Regions from separate parts of the Geobacillus sp. Y412MC52 genome, predicted to be linked through region 1. Evidence: predicted binding sites of a transcription regulator. Region 1 holds the regulator's gene; each other region holds the start of a gene.
The links. The regulator Rex, encoded in region 1, represses fermentation and respiration genes when NADH is low (regulators of the CRP and FNR family bind a similar motif). The targets are predictions, from matches to a motif close to TTGTGAAATATTTCACAA.
Positions count from the first base shown of each region.

Region 2: the regulator Rex is predicted to act here: its motif matches at 3,367-3,384, upstream of GYMC52_RS10330 (cytochrome ubiquinol oxidase subunit I).
Region 3: the regulator Rex is predicted to act here: its motif matches at 2,650-2,667, upstream of ric (iron-sulfur cluster repair di-iron protein).
Region 4: the regulator Rex is predicted to act here: its motif matches at 2,716-2,733, upstream of nsrR (nitric oxide-sensing transcriptional repressor NsrR).

Region 1 covers NC_014915.1:251,584-256,484, reverse strand. The annotation lists gene GYMC52_RS01430 (CPBP family intramembrane glutamic endopeptidase) at 188-922, shown strand; gene GYMC52_RS01425 (YdiK family protein) at 919-1,098, shown strand; gene tatC (twin-arginine translocase subunit TatC) at 1,282-2,025, opposite strand; gene tatA (twin-arginine translocase TatA/TatE family subunit) at 2,046-2,198, opposite strand; gene GYMC52_RS01405 (redox-sensing transcriptional repressor Rex) at 2,216-2,857, opposite strand; gene moaC (cyclic pyranopterin monophosphate synthase MoaC) at 2,873-3,361, opposite strand; gene GYMC52_RS01395 (ABC-F family ATP-binding cassette domain-containing protein) at 3,458-4,901, shown strand, end outside.
Region 2 covers NC_014915.1:2,103,835-2,108,735, forward strand. The annotation lists gene GYMC52_RS10320 (MFS transporter) at 1-354, opposite strand, end outside; gene cydS (cytochrome bd oxidase small subunit CydS) at 684-776, opposite strand; gene GYMC52_RS10325 (cytochrome d ubiquinol oxidase subunit II) at 773-1,801, opposite strand; gene GYMC52_RS10330 (cytochrome ubiquinol oxidase subunit I) at 1,798-3,144, opposite strand; gene GYMC52_RS10335 (response regulator) at 3,461-4,090, opposite strand; gene GYMC52_RS10340 (PAS domain-containing sensor histidine kinase) at 4,071-4,901, opposite strand, start outside.
Region 3 covers NC_014915.1:748,023-752,923, forward strand. The annotation lists gene modB (molybdate ABC transporter permease subunit) at 1-656, shown strand, start outside; gene moaA (GTP 3',8-cyclase MoaA) at 710-1,735, shown strand; gene ric (iron-sulfur cluster repair di-iron protein) at 1,837-2,544, opposite strand; gene GYMC52_RS03825 (methyl-accepting chemotaxis protein) at 2,829-3,785, shown strand; gene glp (gephyrin-like molybdotransferase Glp) at 3,835-4,901, shown strand, end outside.
Region 4 covers NC_014915.1:1,715,832-1,720,732, reverse strand. The annotation lists gene GYMC52_RS08535 (acyl-CoA dehydrogenase family protein) at 1-951, shown strand, start outside; gene speE (polyamine aminopropyltransferase) at 1,025-1,900, opposite strand; gene nsrR (nitric oxide-sensing transcriptional repressor NsrR) at 2,207-2,650, opposite strand; gene hmpA (NO-inducible flavohemoprotein) at 2,822-4,057, shown strand; gene purU (formyltetrahydrofolate deformylase) at 4,282-4,901, shown strand, end outside.

The DNA of each region.
Region 1 (4,901 bases):
TGTTTTGCCTCTACTCCCCATCCGCGCGGAGCTCGTTTTCATTATTTCACATTCCTCGGACTGATAAACGGCTCCGGTTCATTTTTTTACGGCGGTGAGGTGGGATGCGAGGATGCAGTTTTCTTACTATTTTCGCCATACATGTGCTACAATACGGATATAATTTGAAATAAAAGGGGTAGAGGGTTTGAAACGCAACCACTGGTACGTCATCATCACGTATATCGTCATGCAGCTGTCCGCCTTTGTCGGCGTGCCGCTTCTTCGCGCCCTCGGCGTCGGCCAAGGAACGGAAAGCCGCCTCGAAGCCGCCAAACTGGCTTCCGGGTATTGGGCGATCATTAGTTTCCTGCTCGCTTTTGTCATTATCCTATGGCTGCTCCGCGGTGACCGCAACGAACGAATGATGCGGCGGCTGCCGCTTGGTTCCTCGTGGATGTGGGCGGTCTTGGGCGTCTTTTTGGCGCTCACGGCGCAAAGCATCGCCGCCAACATCGAATGGCGGCTGCTCGGCATCAAACCAGGGTCGGAAAATACAAGGCAAATCATCGATATCATCCGCCTGACGCCGCTGTTGGTCGTCGTCACCTCCGTCATCGGCCCGATTTTGGAAGAGATCATCTTCCGCAAAATCATTTTCGGCTCACTTTATGAAAAATACAACTTTTGGCTTGCTGCGCTTGTCAGTTCGCTCTTGTTTGCCCTTGTCCATATGGAGCCGGAACATTTGCTTCTGTACACATCCATGGGGATGGTATTCGCGTTTTTATACGCGAAAACCGGACGCATTTTCGTGCCGATTTTCGCCCATGTCGCCATGAATACGTTCGTCGTCGCCATGCAGACGCTGTTGGCCGACGAGATTGAGAAAATGATGCGCCAGTCCGAGCTGCCGCTCGCCGTTTGGAGGGTTTGGCTATGATGCGAAACCCTCGGCTGTTTTCGCTTCTGTATTTCGTCTTAGGCTCAATGTTTACGTATTTGGCCATCGAAAGTGCTCATGAAACGGTTTGGAACGTCTCCACCATCGCTTTAGCGGCGCTCGCTGCCTTTGATTTCGGCACCGCCCTTCGCCTTCTTTTTGCCTCAAAACGCTGACCCCCTTCCCGTGATTCGCACGGGAAGGGACCAGAACATCAATCTCATGACGGCGATCATATCGTGAAAATGGAAACAAAAAAACAAGAGGCCGGCCTCAAAGCCCTGTTTTGCGGCTTTTGAGACAGCCCCTTCGTTTGGCCCGGCCTTGCTCGCTTTCCTCTCCATGTTTTTCGTCCCGCCTCACTCATTGCCTTCCTCCTCGGCTGCTCGCTGCGCTTTCCGATAGCCGATGCGCGCCACCCAAATGCTTCCTTCATACAAAATGGTGAGCGGAATCATGACGATCACTTGCGACAGCACATCCGGCGGCGTAATGACCGCCGCTAAAATAAGCAGCGCCAAATACGCATACTTGCGGATGCGAACAAGAAGCTGCGGCGTAATAAGCCCTAAGCGGGTGAAAAACAACACGACGATCGGCAGCTGAAACACGATGCCAAACGGCAGCACGAGCTGAAGCAAAAACTGAAAATATTCATTAATGCCGATCATTTGTTGAACCCCTAGTTGGTCAGCCAGCTGGCTCATAAATCGAACGACAAACGGAAACAAGACGAAATAAGCGAAGCTGACGCCTGCTAAAAAAAGAACGATCGACGCCGGGATATAGCTTAACGTCACTTTCCGCTCTTTTTCATACAGACCGGGGCTGACAAACGCCCAAATTTGATACAACAGCACCGGAGCCGACAGTACAGCCGCGATGACAAAGGCAAACTGAAAATACACTTTAATCGGATCGGTGAGGCGGAAGGCGTTCATGGTCAAATGCTTCGCCTCGGCCGTTCGCTGCAAATACAAAATGACATCATCGACAAAAAAGAAACTAACGACAAGCGCCGCAGCAAAAAAGATGAGCACGATGATGAGCCGTTTTCGCAGTTCACCCAGATGCTCATACACTGACATTTCTTTGTCATTCATTGTTTCCCCATCCTGCCTTGTCATCGGTCGGTTTTCGTTTCTTCGTCATCAGCGAGCCCTTTTGTGGCGTCTTTAAACTCGCGAAGCGACTGGCCGAACGACCGCCCTAATTCCGGCAGCTTTTTCGTGCCAAACAGCAACAAAATCACAGCAACGAGCAACAAATATTTCATGTGTTGTTCTCTCCTTTTTACGATGGCGATGGATAGTTTTTCAAAAAATAGACGAGCGACTGCAGCTCAATGGCTAAATCGATATGATGGACGCGAATATGGTTCGGCACGTTCAACCGCGCCGGAGTAAAGTTTAAAATGCCTTTAATTCCTTGCGCGACAAGGCGGTCGGTCAGCGCTTGAGCCGCGGCGGCCGGCACGGTTAAAATGGCGACCGGGATGTTTTCGTGAAGCCGCTCCTCCAACTCATCGAGATGATAAACCGGCACCCCGCCGACTGTCGTCCCTACTTTCCGCTCATCGACATCAAACGCCATCACGATTTTCGTATTGTTGTTTTTCGAAAAATTATAGTTTAAAAAGGCGGTGCCTAAATTGCCGACGCCAAACAAGGCGACTTCGGTCACCTCATCCTCTTCAAGCGTCCGGCGGAAAAACGACAACAAATAATTGACATTATACCCGTATCCCTTTTTGCCAAGCGCGCCAAAATAGGAGAAATCACGGCGGATCGTCGCCGGATCGACTTTCACCGCCTCGCTTAACTCGGCAGAGGAGACGCGTTGCTTGCCGGAAGCGTGCAAGTTTTTCAAAAACCGATAGTAAAGCGGCAGCCGTTTGGCGGTTGCCTGCGGAATTTTCGGTTGTTCGTTGCTCATGATCTCATCCCCTAGCTAATCGGTTTTCCGTCGGTAATGGCCAGACTTCCCGCCCGTTTTTTCGACCAAATACGTCGGACCGATGACCATTCCTTTATCAAGCGCCTTGCACATATCGTACACTGTCAACGCACAGACCGAAGCGGCCGTCAGCGCTTCCATTTCCACTCCTGTGCTCCCTTTCGTTTTCACCGTTGCCGTGATGACGAGCTTATGCGCTTCTCCATCGTTTTCCCAAGCAAAAGCAATGTCCACACCCTTTAACATAAGCGGGTGACACATTGGAATAAGGTCAGCTGTCTTCTTCGCCGCCATCACCCCCGCCACTTGAGCGACGGCGAGCACATCCCCTTTCTCGATCGCATTGCTCGTCATTTTTTCGTAAATTTCCCGGCTGACAGTCACGCTCGTTTGCGCCACAGCCACTCGCACAGTATCTTCTTTGTGCGTAATATCAACCATTTTCGCGCGCCCTTGTTCATTGAAATGAGTGAACGATGACAATACAATCTCCTCCATTTATACACTATACACGATTTTTCATCATTCGTCTTTGACCGTTTTCGCGACTTACGTTAAACTATTCGCGAGGTGACGGACATGATCATTTTGCAAGTGCACGGGCTCACGAAATATTTCGGCGCTGACCTTATTTTATCGAATATAAAACTAGAAATACAGTCCCGCGACCGAATTGCCCTTGTCGGCCGCAACGGAGCGGGAAAATCGACATTGTTGAAAATCATCGCCGGTGAACTCTCTTTCGACAGCGGCAAAATCATCAAACCAAACCATATCAAAATCGGCTATTTGGCGCAAAACAGCGGGCTCGACTCGCCGCGTTCCATTTGGGACGAAATGCTTGAGGTATTCACCCCGCTTCTAGGACTCGAAAAACAGCTCGCCGAACTCAGCATGCAACTCGGCGACCCAGACGTACTCGCCGATCCAGCTCGCTATGAAAAAACGCTGAAAACGTATGACGAGCTGCAAGAACAATACAAAGAACAAGGCGGCTACCAATACGAAGCCGACATCCGCTCCGTTTTGCACGGGCTGCAGTTTTCCTCATATGATTATAAAACAACGCCGGTCTCGTCGTTAAGCGGCGGACAGCGGACGCGGCTTGCCCTTGGGAAATTGCTGTTGTCCAAGCCGGATTTATTGATTTTGGACGAGCCGACGAACCATTTGGATCTTGAGACGCTCGCCTGGCTGGAGCAGTACTTGCAAGCCTATCCCGGTGCCGTCCTGGTTGTTTCCCACGACCGCTACTTTTTAGACAAAATCGTCACCGACGTATACGAACTGTCGAATGCCACGCTCAAACACTATGCCGGCAACTACAGCCGCTATTTGGAGTTGCGGGCCGAGCAATACGAACAAGAGTTAAGACGGTACGAGAAACAGCAAGAAGAAATCGCCCGACTCCAAGACTTCATCCAGCGCAACATCGCCCGTGCCTCGACGGCCAAACGGGCGCAAAGCCGGCGAAAGCAACTGGAAAAAATAGAACGGCTCGAACGGCCTGTCGGCGATGAAAAATCAGCCTCCTTTTCGTTCTCGATCGATCGACCGAGCGGCTATGAAGTGCTCACCGCTGAAGACATAGCCGTTGGCTATGGCGACGGTGCACCCATCATCCGCCAAATCAGCTTCCGCATCACGCGCGGCGAAAGCGTCGCCCTAGTCGGGCCGAACGGCATCGGCAAGTCGACATTGCTGAAGGCGATCGCCCGAAAACTCCCTATCCAAACAGGAGAGCTCCGCTACGGCGCAAACGTCCAAATCGGCTATTACGATCAAGACCAAGCTGATTTGTCATCGAACAAACGGGTGCTTGACGAGCTGTGGGACGCCTACCCCGAAAAGACGGAAAAAGAAATTCGCACCGTGCTCGGCAACTTCCTGTTTTCCGGCGATGACGTTTTAAAACCGGTCTCCGCTTTAAGCGGCGGGGAGAAAGCACGCCTTTCGCTCGCCAAGCTGATGCTGCAAAAAGCAAATGTCCTTCTTTTGGACGAACCGACAAACCATCTAGACC
Region 2 (4,901 bases), 1.8 Mb from region 1:
CAGTCCTTGGTTAATACCTAACAAAATATTTGCAAATACAATTACCCACCATGCATGTGCTAAAATAGTGAGAATAGGTACAAATAAACCAACGACCCAACCTAACAAGAGAACTCTTTTCCTGCCAAACTTATCAGCAATTTGCCCTGCAAAATAATTTACAATCGCCTTAGAAAAACCAAAACTAATGATAAAGGAAAGAGCTGCGCTTGCAGAAGCCAAACCAAACTGTTCCTCACCTAATAACGGTAGAACAGTTCGTTCAATCCCTACCATTGATCCAACAAATAAATTGGTAACGACTAATAAAATAAATTGATATAAATTTTCCTTGATCCCGATTTTTTTAGACATTACTTTCACCTCCTAAAGGGCTGGTGATTTAGTACAAAAGGTTGCTGATCCCAGACGTTTTTCAATTAGATAAACCTTGCGAGACGATCTTTCTTTTTTGGCGAAATGCCGCTGATTTGCACGTGACAGCTATTTTTCACCTACCTTCTAAGAGTATGTCCCAAAAGTGTTGAGACATATCTTTCATTATTACACCTTTTGATTCGTGGGAGGCAAGAGGGAGATCGATGACGAATACCGATTCATCCTCCGCTTACGCTCATGCGTGGAAGTGGGGGCTTCTCGGTTTAGAATGATAAAGAAGTATGAGAAAGAAGTCAATGATTCACTCACACATCTTTCAAGCCCACCCAGAACGAGACGACGACCGACAGTCCAACGATAATCATCGGTGCATACGTGATCAAAAACGTTTGCATCATCCTTTTCCTCCTTCCCATTTTCCTTTGACGTACGTTTTGTTAAACAAAAAGAGGCGCATCAGCAAATAGAGCGATGGAATCAAAAGCAACAAGCCAGCAATAAACGCAACGATCAGCGCAATGGCCATTGTCTCATTCGTAAACCCGTCGTAAATTGTCAGATACGGGTAAAGCAAATACGGATAGTGCGAAATACCGTAGGCGTAAAAGGCGAACGCATATTGACACAAAAGCGCAATAAACGCCCAGCCGAACCGCCGTTGCCGCCAAAGAAGCCAAACGGTGAGCGCAAAAAAGAGAAAAGAAACGCCAAACATCCAGGCCATGTTCCACAAATTTGCGTAATGTTCAGGATTATGGTAGCGCAGCTGGTAAATAATGAGCAGTGCTGATAACATCGTCGGCCCGCTCCAAATAAGAGCATAGCGGCGCAACAGCGCTCGCGCTCGTTCATCCCCGGCCGCGTCTGCATAATACGTCAAAAACACAGCGGAAATGTACAAAACGCTTGTGACGCTTAACAGCACGATGCTCCATGACAGCGGGCTGGCAAACAACTTGCCGTAATCAAGCATCAGGGAGTCTCCGTTTTTTTCAGCAAATCCGCCTTCTGAAATCGTCAAGACGATGGACAGCGATGCCGGGATGAACAATCCTGTCAATCCGTAAGCGAGCAAATACCAGTTCCGCTCCGTCCCCCCGTACGTGTGAAACGCGTAGTATGAACCGCGGATGGCAAGCAAAATAATCGAAAGGCTGGCCGGAACGAGCAAAATCGATCCGTAATAATAAGCTGTCTTCGGGAAAAAGCCGACGATGCCGACAAAGAAAAAGACGAGAAAAACGTTCGTCACTTCCCACACCGGCGAAAGGTAGCGCTGAATGATGCGATGCAAAATATGCTGTTTGTTCGCCCAATGGCTGTAGGCACTGAAAAAACCAGCCCCGAAGTCGATCGAAGCGATAATAATATAACCAAACAGAAACAGCCATAACACCGAAATGCCAATAACTTCAAGCGTCATAGTGCCACCTCCCCGTTGCCATTGCCCTCCGCCAATTCCCGCTCAACCGGGTTGCGGCGGAACAAACGAACAAGGACTATTACGCTTGCGATTCCTAACACGAGGTATAGCAGGCAAAACAAGACAAGCATCATATCGACATGGGCAGATGATGTCGCGGCCTCTGCTGTTTTCATATAGCCGCGCAAAATCCACGGCTGCCGTCCGACTTCCGCCAAGTACCATCCGGCCTCAATCGCGATCATTGACAGCGGCCCTCCCGCCGCTAACAGGCCAAAAAACCATTTTTTCGTCGTCCATTTCCACCGAAAAACCGACCCGAGCCAATACGCCGTTGCGACCAACATTAAAAATACGCCAATTGCCACCATCATATCGAATAAATAATGAATGTACAGCGGCGGCCGCTCATCTTTTGGAATGTCATTCAGTCCGGTCACAATGGCGCCGGGATGGTTATGAGCTAGGACGCTAAGGGCGTATGGAATTTTCAGCGCGTATTTCACTTCACCGTCTTCTTCAAGCATACCAAAAAACACAAGCGGCGCATGGGAACTCGTTTCGAAATGCCATTCAGCGGCCGCGAGCTTCTCCGGCTGATAGACAGCCAAAAATTTTCCTGACAAATCGCCAACAAGGGCGCTCGCTATCGAAAAAATCAACGCCGCTTTCATCGTTAAATGAAGCGCCTTGCGATGATAAATGTGCCTGTTGCCTTTGAGCAAATGCCAAGCAGCAATCGAAGCAAGAACAAACGCCGATGTCATATACGCCGTCGCCAGCACATGGGCGACTTTCGTCGGCATCGCTGGGTTGAACATCGCCGCGATCGGGTCGATGTTGACAATCTCACCGTTTTTCAGCGCAAACCCTTGCGGTGTGTTCATAAACGCGTTCACCATCGTAATAAACATCGCGGACGCCGAAGAACCGACCGCCACCGGAATAAGCAAAAGCAAATGTTTTTTCTGGTTTTCGAATCGATCCCATGTGTACAAATAAATACCGAGAAAAATGGCCTCAAAAAAGAACGCGAACGTCTCCATAAACAGCGGCAGACTGATCACCTGGCCAGCCAGCTGCATAAAATGCGGCCATAAAAGCGACAGCTGCAAGCCGATCGCCGTCCCGGTCACAACGCCGACCGCCACTGTAATGACAAAGCCGCGCGTCCAACGGCGGGCGAGCAAAACATAATGCATATCGTTTTTGCGGATCCCGACCCACTGGGCGATGGCGATCATAAGCGGAATCCCGACGCCGATCGTGGCATAAATAATATGGAACGTTAATGTTAACTCGGTCAATACGCGGCTGAACCACACCGGATCGTATTCGCGCACGGTTCATCCCCCCTAAGAAAATAGTCGGCTGATCAACGAAACAAACACGGCTGCCGCCGCCAAAAAACTAATCCATACAAGCCATATTTCTTGCCGTTTCCCCACGATCATCCTCTCCCATCGACATTCATGCACAACAAATTTTATGATAAATATCACAAACTAGTCATTTTTATTATCCCACAAAACATCCTCGTCTTATCCCTTACAAATGCGAATGATTTGTGACATTTTTCACATATTTATTGTGAAAAGCAAAGAATCGGGACCCCTTATCTCAAATCACATGCATAGAATGATCACTAAAATTTATAAATTATACTAAATCTGCAATCTGATTTTTTAAAGCGTATTGAATGAGCTCATGTTTTTCCTTAATACCAAGCTTCTGCATAATGTTCGCTTTATGGCTTTCAACTGTTTTAGGACTGATTTTTAATTTGTTCGCAATTTGATTATTGGTATATCCTAAAAATGTCAACCGAACAATTTCCCGCTCACGATTTGTAAGAGGAGATCTCGGTTCTTTTTCCATGATTATTTTTTCTAGTTTCTCTTGTGGGATATGTGTACGGTAAAACCGTTCTCCTCGACATACCGCTTTCAATGCTTTGTACAAATCGTTCGTTTGACTATTTTTTAACAAGTAGCCATGAATGTTATGTTGAAGGGCTTTTTGCACATATATTTCTTCATCGTGCATGGTTAAAACAACGATTTTGGTATCCAGTTCATCCATGATTGTTTTTGCGGTTGTAAATCCATCAAGCCCTGTCGGCATAGAAAGGTCTAGCAAAACAACATCAGGATGGTGCTTCAACGCAAGCGTAATCGCATCGCAACCGTTGCTTGCTTCTCCAACGACTTCAACATCCGGAAATCCTTCTAGGAGTAGTCGAATGCCTTTGCGAATTAAATCATGATCATCAACGATCAACACTTTCATCCTCTTCACTCCCTTCTATTGGTACACATACAAAAATCGTTGTTCCTTTCATTGGCGCAGACGTAATGATTGTTTCTCCACCTAAATGGGAAATACGCTCTTGAATATGTTTTAAGCCAAGTCCTTCGCGTTTTTCTTCAACCTCGAAACCAACTCCGTTATCTTTAATAGATACGTGTAATTCTTGCCCCACTCGTTCGATTGTTATACATACCTCTGTTGCCTTTGCGTGCTTCATGACATTATGCAATGCTTCTTGAATGACACGGTAAAGATTAATTTCCACTGTTGGCGACAAGCGCGTGTATACATTCGTTTGAAGTGAAAACGACATATTTGGCATTTTTGATTGAAATGAATGAATGAGCGATTGAATGGTCGGAATGAGCCCAAGTGCGTCTAAACTTTTCGGACGAAGTTGTTGCGCATATAGCTTCACATCCTCCATGACACGACCAAGTTCTTCGCGTACCTCTTTGACATATGCGTGTAACTTTTCATCCTGTATACGTTGTATGATATTATCTAAAGCAATAGAAATACTGTAGAGGGACTGACCAACACCGTCGTGCAATTCTTGTGCGAGACGTTTATGTTCTTCCTCTTTTGCTTCTGTTAGTTTTTTCACCATCCATTTGGAATGAAGTACTTCTTCTTCTTTTTTCTTCACCGTTTGGTCACGAAGTACAAGCAAATAATATTTTGCACCGTCTTGTTCAAGGATAAGCGCTGTGCTCATTTCCACATCAATTAAGTGTCCATGATAAGTTGGCATTTCAGATAAAAAATACGGCACTTCTTCAGTGGAAAT
Region 3 (4,901 bases), 500 kb from region 1:
AATTTTGGTCACCCGTTTGGTTATCGATAAACGTATCGCTTCTTGCCGGCGTGATTGTCGCGATCCTCGGGACAGCGGCGGCGAGACGGATGGCGCGCCGCCGGTTTCGCGGCAAGACAGTGGTGGAGACGGTGTTTATGCTGCCGCTTGTATTGCCGCCGTCGGTCGTCGGGTTTTTGCTTGTTGTTTTGTTTGGGCGTCATAGCCTAATCGGACAGCTGGTGGAAAGGTGGTTTCACACAACGATATTGTTTACGCCCGGCGCGGCGGTGATGGCGGCGGTTGTTGTGTCGTTTCCGCTCATGTACCAGGCGGCGAAAGCAGGGCTGGAAGCCGTCGACCCCGCCATTGAAGGAGCGGCGCGCATCGATGGGGCGAACGAGCGCCAAGTGTTTTGGCATATTTCACTGCCGTTGGCTAGAAACGCTTTGTTGTCCGGAGCGGTGCTGTCGTTTGCCAGAAGCCTTGGGGAGTTTGGCGCGACGCTCATGTTTGCCGGCAACATCCCAGGCAAAACGCAAACGATCCCGACCGCCGTCTATATGGCGATGGAGTCGGGGCGGATGGAGTTGGCGTGGGCATGGGTGGCGGTCACGATTGGATTGTCGTTTAGTTTATTGTCTTGTGCGGCGAAACTAGGCCGTTGGCAGCGATAAGGAGCAGGCCGTTGGAACATCACGCGGCCATGATATGGAAAGGAGGGAGCGCCATGGAAGAGCGCGACCGGGTGACGATCGCCGACCGCCTGTCCCGCCCGTTGCGCGATTTGCGGCTGTCGGTCATCGACCAATGCAATTTTCGCTGCGTCTACTGCATGCCGGCGGAGGTGTTCGGGCCGAATTTTCGCTTTCTGGCGGAAGACCAGCTGTTAACCGTTGACGAAATGGCGCTGTTGGCGGAATGCTTTGTCGAGCTTGGGGTGGAAAAAATCCGCCTGACCGGCGGCGAGCCGCTGCTTCGGCGCGATTTGGATGTGCTTATTGAGCGGTTGTCCATGATTCCCGGCTTGCGAGACGTTGCCCTTACGACAAACGGCATCCATTTGGTGAAATGGGCGAAACGGCTGAAAGCGGCTGGGTTGCAGCGCGTCAACGTCAGTTTGGATGCGTTGGACGATGACATTTTCCGCAACATGAACGGCATCGGCGTCGGCGCCGCTCCGGTGTTGAAAGGCATTGAAGCGGCGCGCGAGGCGGGGCTTGGCGTCAAAGTGAACATGGTCGTCAAAAAAGGATGGAACGACTCGCAAATCGTGCCGATGGCGGCTTACTTTAAAGACTTGGGCATTCCGCTCCGCTTTATTGAATTTATGGATGTCGGCACGACGAACGGCTGGGATTACTCCCATGTCGTGACGAAAAAAGAGATGTACGAGCAAATCAACGCCATGCACCCGCTCGAGCCGATCGAACACGAGTACTTCGGCGAGGTGGCGAGCCGCTACCGGTACGCGGGCACGAACGTCGAAGTCGGCTTTATCGCTTCAGTGACGGAAACGTTTTGCCAAAGCTGCACACGGGCGCGCATTTCCGCCGACGGCAAGCTGTATACGTGCCTCTTTGCCTCGAAAGGTGTGTCTTTGAAAGAAAAACTGCGCGCCGGGGCAGGGAAAGAGGAGCTGAAGGCGCTCATTACAGCCGTCTGGAACCGGCGGACGGATCGCTATTCGGAAGAACGGACAGCCGAAACGGCGAAACAACGGCCGAAAATTGAAATGTCGTATATTGGGGGATAACAAAGAAACGGGGCTGCTCTTTCCGTCGAAGAAGCAGCCCTGCTTTTTATCGCTCGATGCGCCTGCCTTTACCTTAGAAATGGGGGAATGGCTTCGCCTGCTTATGCCTTCACCGCCGCCAACACGCGCGGGAAGAGGATATTGTTTTCCAAATGGATGTGCGTAAATAAGTCGTCTTCAAGCGCCGCGAGCCGGCTGTAGACGAGCCGATACGTGCCGCACGCATCTTCCGGCGGGGTGAAGTCGTTGGTGATGTCGCGAATTTCTTTCATCAAATCGCCGGCTGCGTCATGTTCATTGACCAGTTCGCGGACGGCTCGCTCGACCGCTTCCCGGTTTTCCGGCGATGGGTTGTCGGCAAATTGCAAAATGAGCGGGAATGCGCCCGTTTCCTCTTTAATCAAGTGTTGCTCAAGCTCCGTTTTTAACTCATGGAACCGTTTATGCACTTGGGACAGATGCGGATGGTGCATGCCGTGCACGCGCAACACTTTCGTGACATATGGGCTGAGCTGCGGCAGTTCCTCGTTCAAATAGCGGTGATGCGTTCTTACAATATGATCGACGAGTTCGTCGAGCGGCGCTTCGTTCCAGTTTCCCGTCGGCTTGTTTTGCGCCTCCGCGTAAAGGGTGTTCAGCTCGCGAAGGAGCGCTTCGCCATCCAGTCCACGCTCTTCGATGGCCTCTTTTAACGGGCGCTGTCCGCCGCAGCAAAAATCGATACGCCGCGCTTTAAATAAGTCGGCTGCTTTCGGAAATTGCGTAACAACATCACCAATCAACGATTGTTCGGTAAAACGCTGTTCCATTTCGGATCCCTCCATCGTCAAATCGTTGCAGCTTCAGCATACCGTGTTTTTCGCGAAGGTGTTGTGACGGATCTCACATACGTAAAAAAAAGTAGACATCGATGCATGTGATAAACGTCACAACAGTACTTTTCCTCTTTATCGTACAATAAAAAAGCAGACTTCTGCTGACTCTTTGCGGAGGCGGTGTCTGCTTTCATGACTGAGAACGTACATGTTCAGCGGATAACATACAACGTGTTGACAACAGAAGCAAATCCAGAGAAGGAAAAGGGGAGACGGATATGTGGGCGTTGGTGAAGGGAAGGCAGTGGGAGGAGGAAAAAACAGAACTGGAGCGGCAACTCGCTGAGATGAAAGAAAAGCTTACGAGACAAAAGGAAGCGGTTCATGAGACGGTGGCCGGTTTGCTTGGGGAGTTGCAGGACATCGTTCACCAGCATGAAGTGGTCAACGGGCAACACCATGTATTAGGCCAACTCGTTGATCGAACGAAAGAAAAAGTCGATAATGTCAGTACGCTCAGCAAGTCATCATACGCGATCTCCGACCGTTTGTGCGAACAAGGGAACGCGTTGGTGGAGACGGCGGGTCAGATGGTCGCAGCAGCAAAAGAAGGCATCCGCATGTCGGGAGAAATGGAGCAGGCGATGGGGCGGCTTGGCAGTGAGATGGAAACGACATCGGCCGCGATGCATCGGTTGCGCGGCCGCTCGCAAGAAATTGAACAAATTGTGAAAGTGATTAAAGAAATTGCTGGACAGACGAATTTGATTGCGTTAAACTCCTCGATCGAAGCCGCCCGTGCCGGAGAGCATGGCAAAGGGTTTTCCGTCGTCGCCGCTGAAGTGAGGAAATTGGCTGAGCATACGGCGGACAGCACGGAAACGATTCATCAGTTAACCGATGCTGTGCAGCAGGAAATCGAGCGGTCGCTTGAGCAGACGGAGGCCATTTCGTCTTTGATCGAAACGGTTGTCCAAATGAGCATTCATACAGCGCGGAAATGGTCGGCGATGATGGAACTGATCGATCGAGTCGAAAATCGGGCCCAAGACGTGCTAAACTATATTCAGGAACAATACCGCTATGCGGATGAAGTGAGGCAAGAGCTCGAACAGTCCACCGCTTTGTTTGGCGAAACGCGGGAGATGATTTTGCAACACATCGCCGATGCGAGTGTCGTTGATGAAAAGTTGGCGGAAGGCATAAAACGGCTGCAACAATGGCAACAACGTTAAAAGGACGATATCGTTGCCGCCAGCCGTATGATCGAAAGGAGAGAGAGAGATGGTCGAAAGACGAACCCCCATTCCCGTAGCGGAAGCCATCACCCGGGTGATGCGTTACGCTGGGAGAGGAGAAGAGGAGATCGTGCCGCTAAGGCAGTCGTACGGCCGCTATTTGGCCGAAGATTTGCGTGCCGACCATGATGTGCCGCCGTTTGACCGCTCGCCGTATGACGGATTTGCCATTCGCGCCGCCGACTCGGAAGGAGCGGGACTTGACCATCCGGTCGAGTTTGAAGTCATTGAAACGATCGGCGCCGGGCAAGTGGCGAAGCAGCCCGTCGGCCCGTTTCAAGCGGTGCGCTTGATGACCGGGGCGCAAATTCCGGAGGGGTGCGATGCGGTCGTCATGCTCGAGCTCGCTAAACAGTACGAGCGGGATGGAAAAACGTATATGGCCATTAAACGCCCGTTCCGCCCTGGCGACAACATTTCGTTTCAAGGGGAAGATGCGAAAAAAGGGCAGCCGCTTGTCGAAAAAGGAACGCGCATCAATCCCGGGGTGGCGGCGCTCTTGGCGACGTTCGGCTACGCCGAAGTGAAGGTGGCGAAAAAGCCGCGGATTGGCATTTTTGCGACCGGCAGCGAACTGCTCGACGTCTCTGAACCGCTTGTGCCGGGAAAAATCCGCAACAGCAACGCCTACATGATCGAGGCGCAGGTGTTCAAAAGCGGCGCCGAGCCGATTTATTTGGGCCAGCTCGCCGACGACCTCGATGCTTGTTTTCACGCTGTGCGCCAGGCGCTCGATCAAGTGGACATGCTCATTACGACCGGCGGCGTCTCGGTCGGGGATTTCGATTATTTGCCCGCCATTTACAAGCGGCTCGGAGCGAACGTGTTGTTTAACAAAATCGCCATGCGCCCGGGGAGCGTGACGACCGTCGCCGAGATTGATGGCAAGCTGCTGTTCGGTCTATCCGGAAACCCGTCGGCGTGCTACGTCGGGTATGAGCTGTTCGTCCGCCCGGTCGTGCGCACGCGGCTGTTTTCGGCCAAGCCGTATTTGAAAAAAGCGAAAGCCACCCTTGGCGCCGATTTTCCGAAGCCGAACCCGTTCACCCGCTT
Region 4 (4,901 bases), 1.5 Mb from region 1:
CAAGAGACGATCGCCCAAGGTTCTGGGGCAACGGCATTGTCGTTTGGTTGGCACGCCAGCATTCTCATGCGGCTGTTTTTGCTTCGCCGCTGGCCGGAGCCCGTTCTCGCCCGTTTGGCGAATGAAGTCGTTTGCCGCCACGCGCTCATCAACAGCGCCCACTCTGAACGGACAACTGGCAGCCCGGCGCGCGGCGGTAAACCGGAAACGACGGCCGTCTTTCGCCATGGCCGCTGGGTGCTTCGAGGGCGAAAGACATTTGCATCGTTAGCCCCTGCGCTCGATTACGTCTTAATTTCCGCCACAATGGAAGATGGTCGGGTCGGTGAGTTTCTGGTGCCGATGTCTGCTTCAGGCATCCGCATCGAGCCGACGTGGAACACGCTTGGCATGCGGGCGACGCGCAGCGATGATCTTGTTCTTGAAGAAGTCGAAGTCGACCAAAAGGCGCTCGTAGAGACGCTTGGAGAAGCGAACGAAGCCGCTCCGGCGCAAGGATGGCTGTTGCACGTGCCGGCTTGTTACTTAGGCATCGCCATTGCGGCGCGCAATGAGGCGCTTCGCTTTGCCAAGACGTACCAGCCTAATACCCTGCCTCACCCAATCGCCTCGACGCCAGAAGTACAGCGGAAAATCGCTGAAATGGAATGGCGCCTCACCCATGCGCGCCATTTCCTGTACGCGGTCGCCGATTTATGGGATCGCTATCCGGAAAAACGGATGGAAATGAAAGAGGAGTTGGCAACAGCCAAATTGGTCGCCACCAATACCGCGCTTGAAGTCGTCGATTGGGCGATGCGCATTGTCGGCGGACAAAGCTTGTTTGCTGACAATCCGCTTCAGCGGTATTACCGTGACGTCCGCGCTGGGCTCTACAACCCGCCGGCGGATGACTTGACGCTTCAATGGCTTGCCAAGCGGGCATTGTCTCACAACCCACCTGCTCCATAAAACAGAATGGACTCAAGCAACACGAAAAAGCTGTCCCTGCTTTGTGGGGGACAGCTTTTTTGATGCCAAGCGGTTATTCCACCTCAAGCGCCGAACGCAAAAATGCCGGCAACGCGAAACATTGGCGAAAGATCCCATCGTTCACATATTTCGTGTCATTTGGAATGGTAGTCTGCGCCGGAAAATCGAGCGGCCGTTTCGAGCCGATCGTAAAGCTCCACAACCCTCCTGGATACGTCGGCACCACGGCGGTGTACACAAGCACATGCGGGAACAGTTCGCGAATATTGCGGTACGTCCGCTTCAAAATATCCAGATGGAAAATTGGCGACTGGCTTTGGCAGACCATCAGCCCATCCTCTTTCAACGCGCGATGGACGTTGGCGTAAAACTCCGGTGAAAACAAGGCTTCCGCCGGGCCGACTGGGTCGGACGAGTCGATCATAATGACGTCGTAGACGCTTTCCTTCCCTTGCACAAACTTGACGCCATCATCATAAATAAACCGCACGCGCGGATCCGATAAGTTGCCGGAGACGGCTGGCAAATGCTCTTTGCACGCCCGGACAACTTTTTCGTCAATTTCCACCATGTCGATGGCTTCAAGATGAGCATATTTCGCCGTCTCACGGGCTGCGCCGCAGTCGCCGCCGCCGATGATGAGCACCCGTTTCGCCTGCGGATGAAACTGCAGCGGCACGTGCGAAATCATTTCGTTATAAATATGGCCATCAATTGAGGTCGTTTGCACGACGCCATCGAGTACGAGCATGCGGCCGAAATCGTACGAATCCAAAATCATCACATGCTGGTATTCAGACGGCTCGGCAAAAATCACCTCTTTGATACGGTAGCTGATTTTTAAGTTGTCCCGGTCATCTTCGGTGAGCCAGAGCTCTCCATTGTCCATATGCAAGTAAGGTGGCAAAGCGTTTCCCTCGTGTTTCATTGTGACCTCCTTTAGTCATGCAGATGTTTTCACACCTTTCTAATCTTAATATATTCTTCGTCTTGTGGCAAACAAAGGGGATGTGATCGGCCGGTGCCGGACGTATTCATCCCGCCGCCCATGTTTGACGACTGGTTTCGTTTTTCTAACTGATGATCGTTCTTGCCGCCACATCCCGCGCAAAGGCCAATCGCCGCAAAGGCCGCCATCGGTTTCGCATCATCCCGCGTCTTCCTTCCGTAGAGCGATGCTTAGTGATCGTGTGCCTGCCAAACGCCATCCAGCTTATAGCCAGAGAGTTTTTTCTCAACCGCGCCGCTCTTTCAATAAAGAACGAAGCGACGCTCGGTCTTCAAGCAAGTCGGCGAGCGTATACGCATCCAGCACACGCAAAAACGCCTCTAACGCCTCGTGAAGTGCGAAGCGAAGCCGACATACCGGCGTTAAGACGCACTCATTGCCGTGGGCGGCAAAACACTCGACAAGCGACAAGTTTTCCTCCGTTTCGCGAACAACCGCGCCGATGACAATCTCCGCGGGGCGTTTCGCAAGGCGGATTCCACCGTTGCGCCCACGGATCGTTTCAATGTAGCCGAGTTTGCCAAGTTCATAGACGATTTTGCTTAAATGATGCTCTGAAATGGAAAAGGCAGCGGCAATGTCTTTGATGTTTGTTTTTTCTTCTTCATCAAGCGCGCCTAAAAACAAGAGGACGCGCAAGGCGTATTCCGTATAGTTCGTCAACTGCATCGTGATTCACAACCTTTAAGCGACATTCTTGATCCCATTGTACCACACCTGATTCGAACGAAGAATTGTGAACAATTTATTAAAGATGTATTTGAAATATTGCTTTTTCGCAGTGCTCATGGTTGAATAAAAGATGTATTAAAAATACATGTTTTACAAGGGGATGAAATCATGACAACGACAACGAAATTGCATCCAAAAACGATTGAAATTGTGAAATCAACGGTGCCTGTCTTGGAAACACATGGTGAACAAATTACGAAGCGGTTTTATGAACTCATGTTTTCCAATCATCCGGAACTGCTCAATATTTTCAACCACGCCAACCAAAAGCAAGGGCGGCAGCAACGCGCCTTGGCCGCAGCCGTGTATGCGGCAGCGCGCTATATCGACCAGCTTGATGCTATTTTGCCGGTTGTGCGGCAAATCGGCCATAAACACCGCAGCTTAGGAATCAAACCAGAACAATACCCGATCGTCGGAAAGCATTTGTTGCTGGCGATCAAAGACGTGCTCGGCGACGCCGCCACCGACGAAGTGATCACGGCTTGGGCGGAAGCATATGAAGCCATTGCATCCGTTTTCATTCAAGTGGAAAAAGAGCTCTACGATGAGGCAGCGGCCAAACACGGAGGCTGGCGTGACTTTCGCCGATTTGTCGTCGTGAAAAAGGTGAAAGAAAGCGGCGTCATTACTTCGTTTTATTTGGAGCCGGAAGACGGCAAGGCCATCAGTGATTATTTGCCGGGTCAATACGTGAGCGTCAAACTGTCGATTCCGGGCGAGACGTATACGCATATTCGCCAATACAGCTTATCGGATGCACCTGGAAAAGGGTATTACCGCATCAGCGTCAAACGGGAAGCAGCTACAGCGGACAAGCCGGCCGGCATTGTTTCCAACTATTTGCATGATCATGTCCAAGAGGGCGACGTGCTCGAGCTTAGCGCTCCAGCTGGCGATTTTACGCTTGATTTGTCCAAAACGACGCCGGTTGTGTTCATCAGCGGCGGCGTCGGCATCACTCCGCTTTTGAGCATGGCGCATACGTTGGCCATCCGCCAACCGACCCGCCCAGCGGCGTTTTTGCATGCTGCTTTGAATGGCCGCGTGCACGCGTTTGATAAGGAGCTTCGGATGTTGGCGGAACGCCCGTCATTTTCTTATCATATTTGTTATGAGTCGCCATCCGACGAGGACCGCCGCCATCCACATTTTGGCAAAGAAGGGCGGATTGACCTTGCATGGATGCAATCCGTGATCCCGACGAAAGACGCAGACTTTTATTTCTGCGGCCCGGTGCTGTTTATGAAAACCGTCTATCGCGCTCTAAAACAATGGGGTGTGCCAGAGGAGCACATCCATTACGAATTTTTCGGCCCGGCCGGCGATTTGACGAAAGACTGAGAGAGGTTTTTCGCTTGCCAGGGGGCTGACCCAAAAGGGTCATTTTCCTTAACAAAACACAACATATTGTTTCTTAATGATTGTTTTATACCTATATACGGTAATAAGAAAGGGTGTCCCGATCCTTTTGGGACACCCTCTTTTGTTATCTTCCCTGTTGGCAAGTTCATGAATTTTTTGTATGATGAATGGCAAGGAAAAGCAAGAAAAGGGAGAGACAACGCATGACGACATTTCGCCAACATCGCTGGCAATCATTTTTGCAAGGTTACGAGCAACGCGCTCGAATCCTTATTTCCTGCCCAGATCGCCCGGGCATCGTCGCGGCGGTGACGTCGTTTCTGTACGAACAAGGGGCGAATATCGTTGAATCGAGCCAATACTCGACTGACCCTGAGGGAGGGACGTTTTTTCTCCGCTTGGAGTTCGACTGTCCGAACATCGCCGAGCGAAAAGAAGAGATCGAAGCGGCGTTCGCCCCGATCGCTGCTGAATTTCAGATGCGTTGGCAGCTTCGGCTGCACAACGATATTCGGCGAATCGCGATTTTTGTCTCCAAAGCCGAGCATTGTCTGCTTGAACTTCTTTGGCAATGGCAGGCGGGAGAGCTGATCGCCGACATCGCCCTTGTCATCAGCAACCACCCCGACTTGCGCGAGACGGTCGAGTCGTTTGGCATCCCGTATGTGCATATTCCGGTGACGAAAGAAACGAAAGCGGACGCCGAAGCCGAACAAATCCGTCTGCTTCGTGACTATCAGATCGACACCATCGTGCTTGCCCGCTACATGCAAATTTTGTCGCCGGCGTTTGTCGCTGAATTCCCGGGACGGATCATCAACAT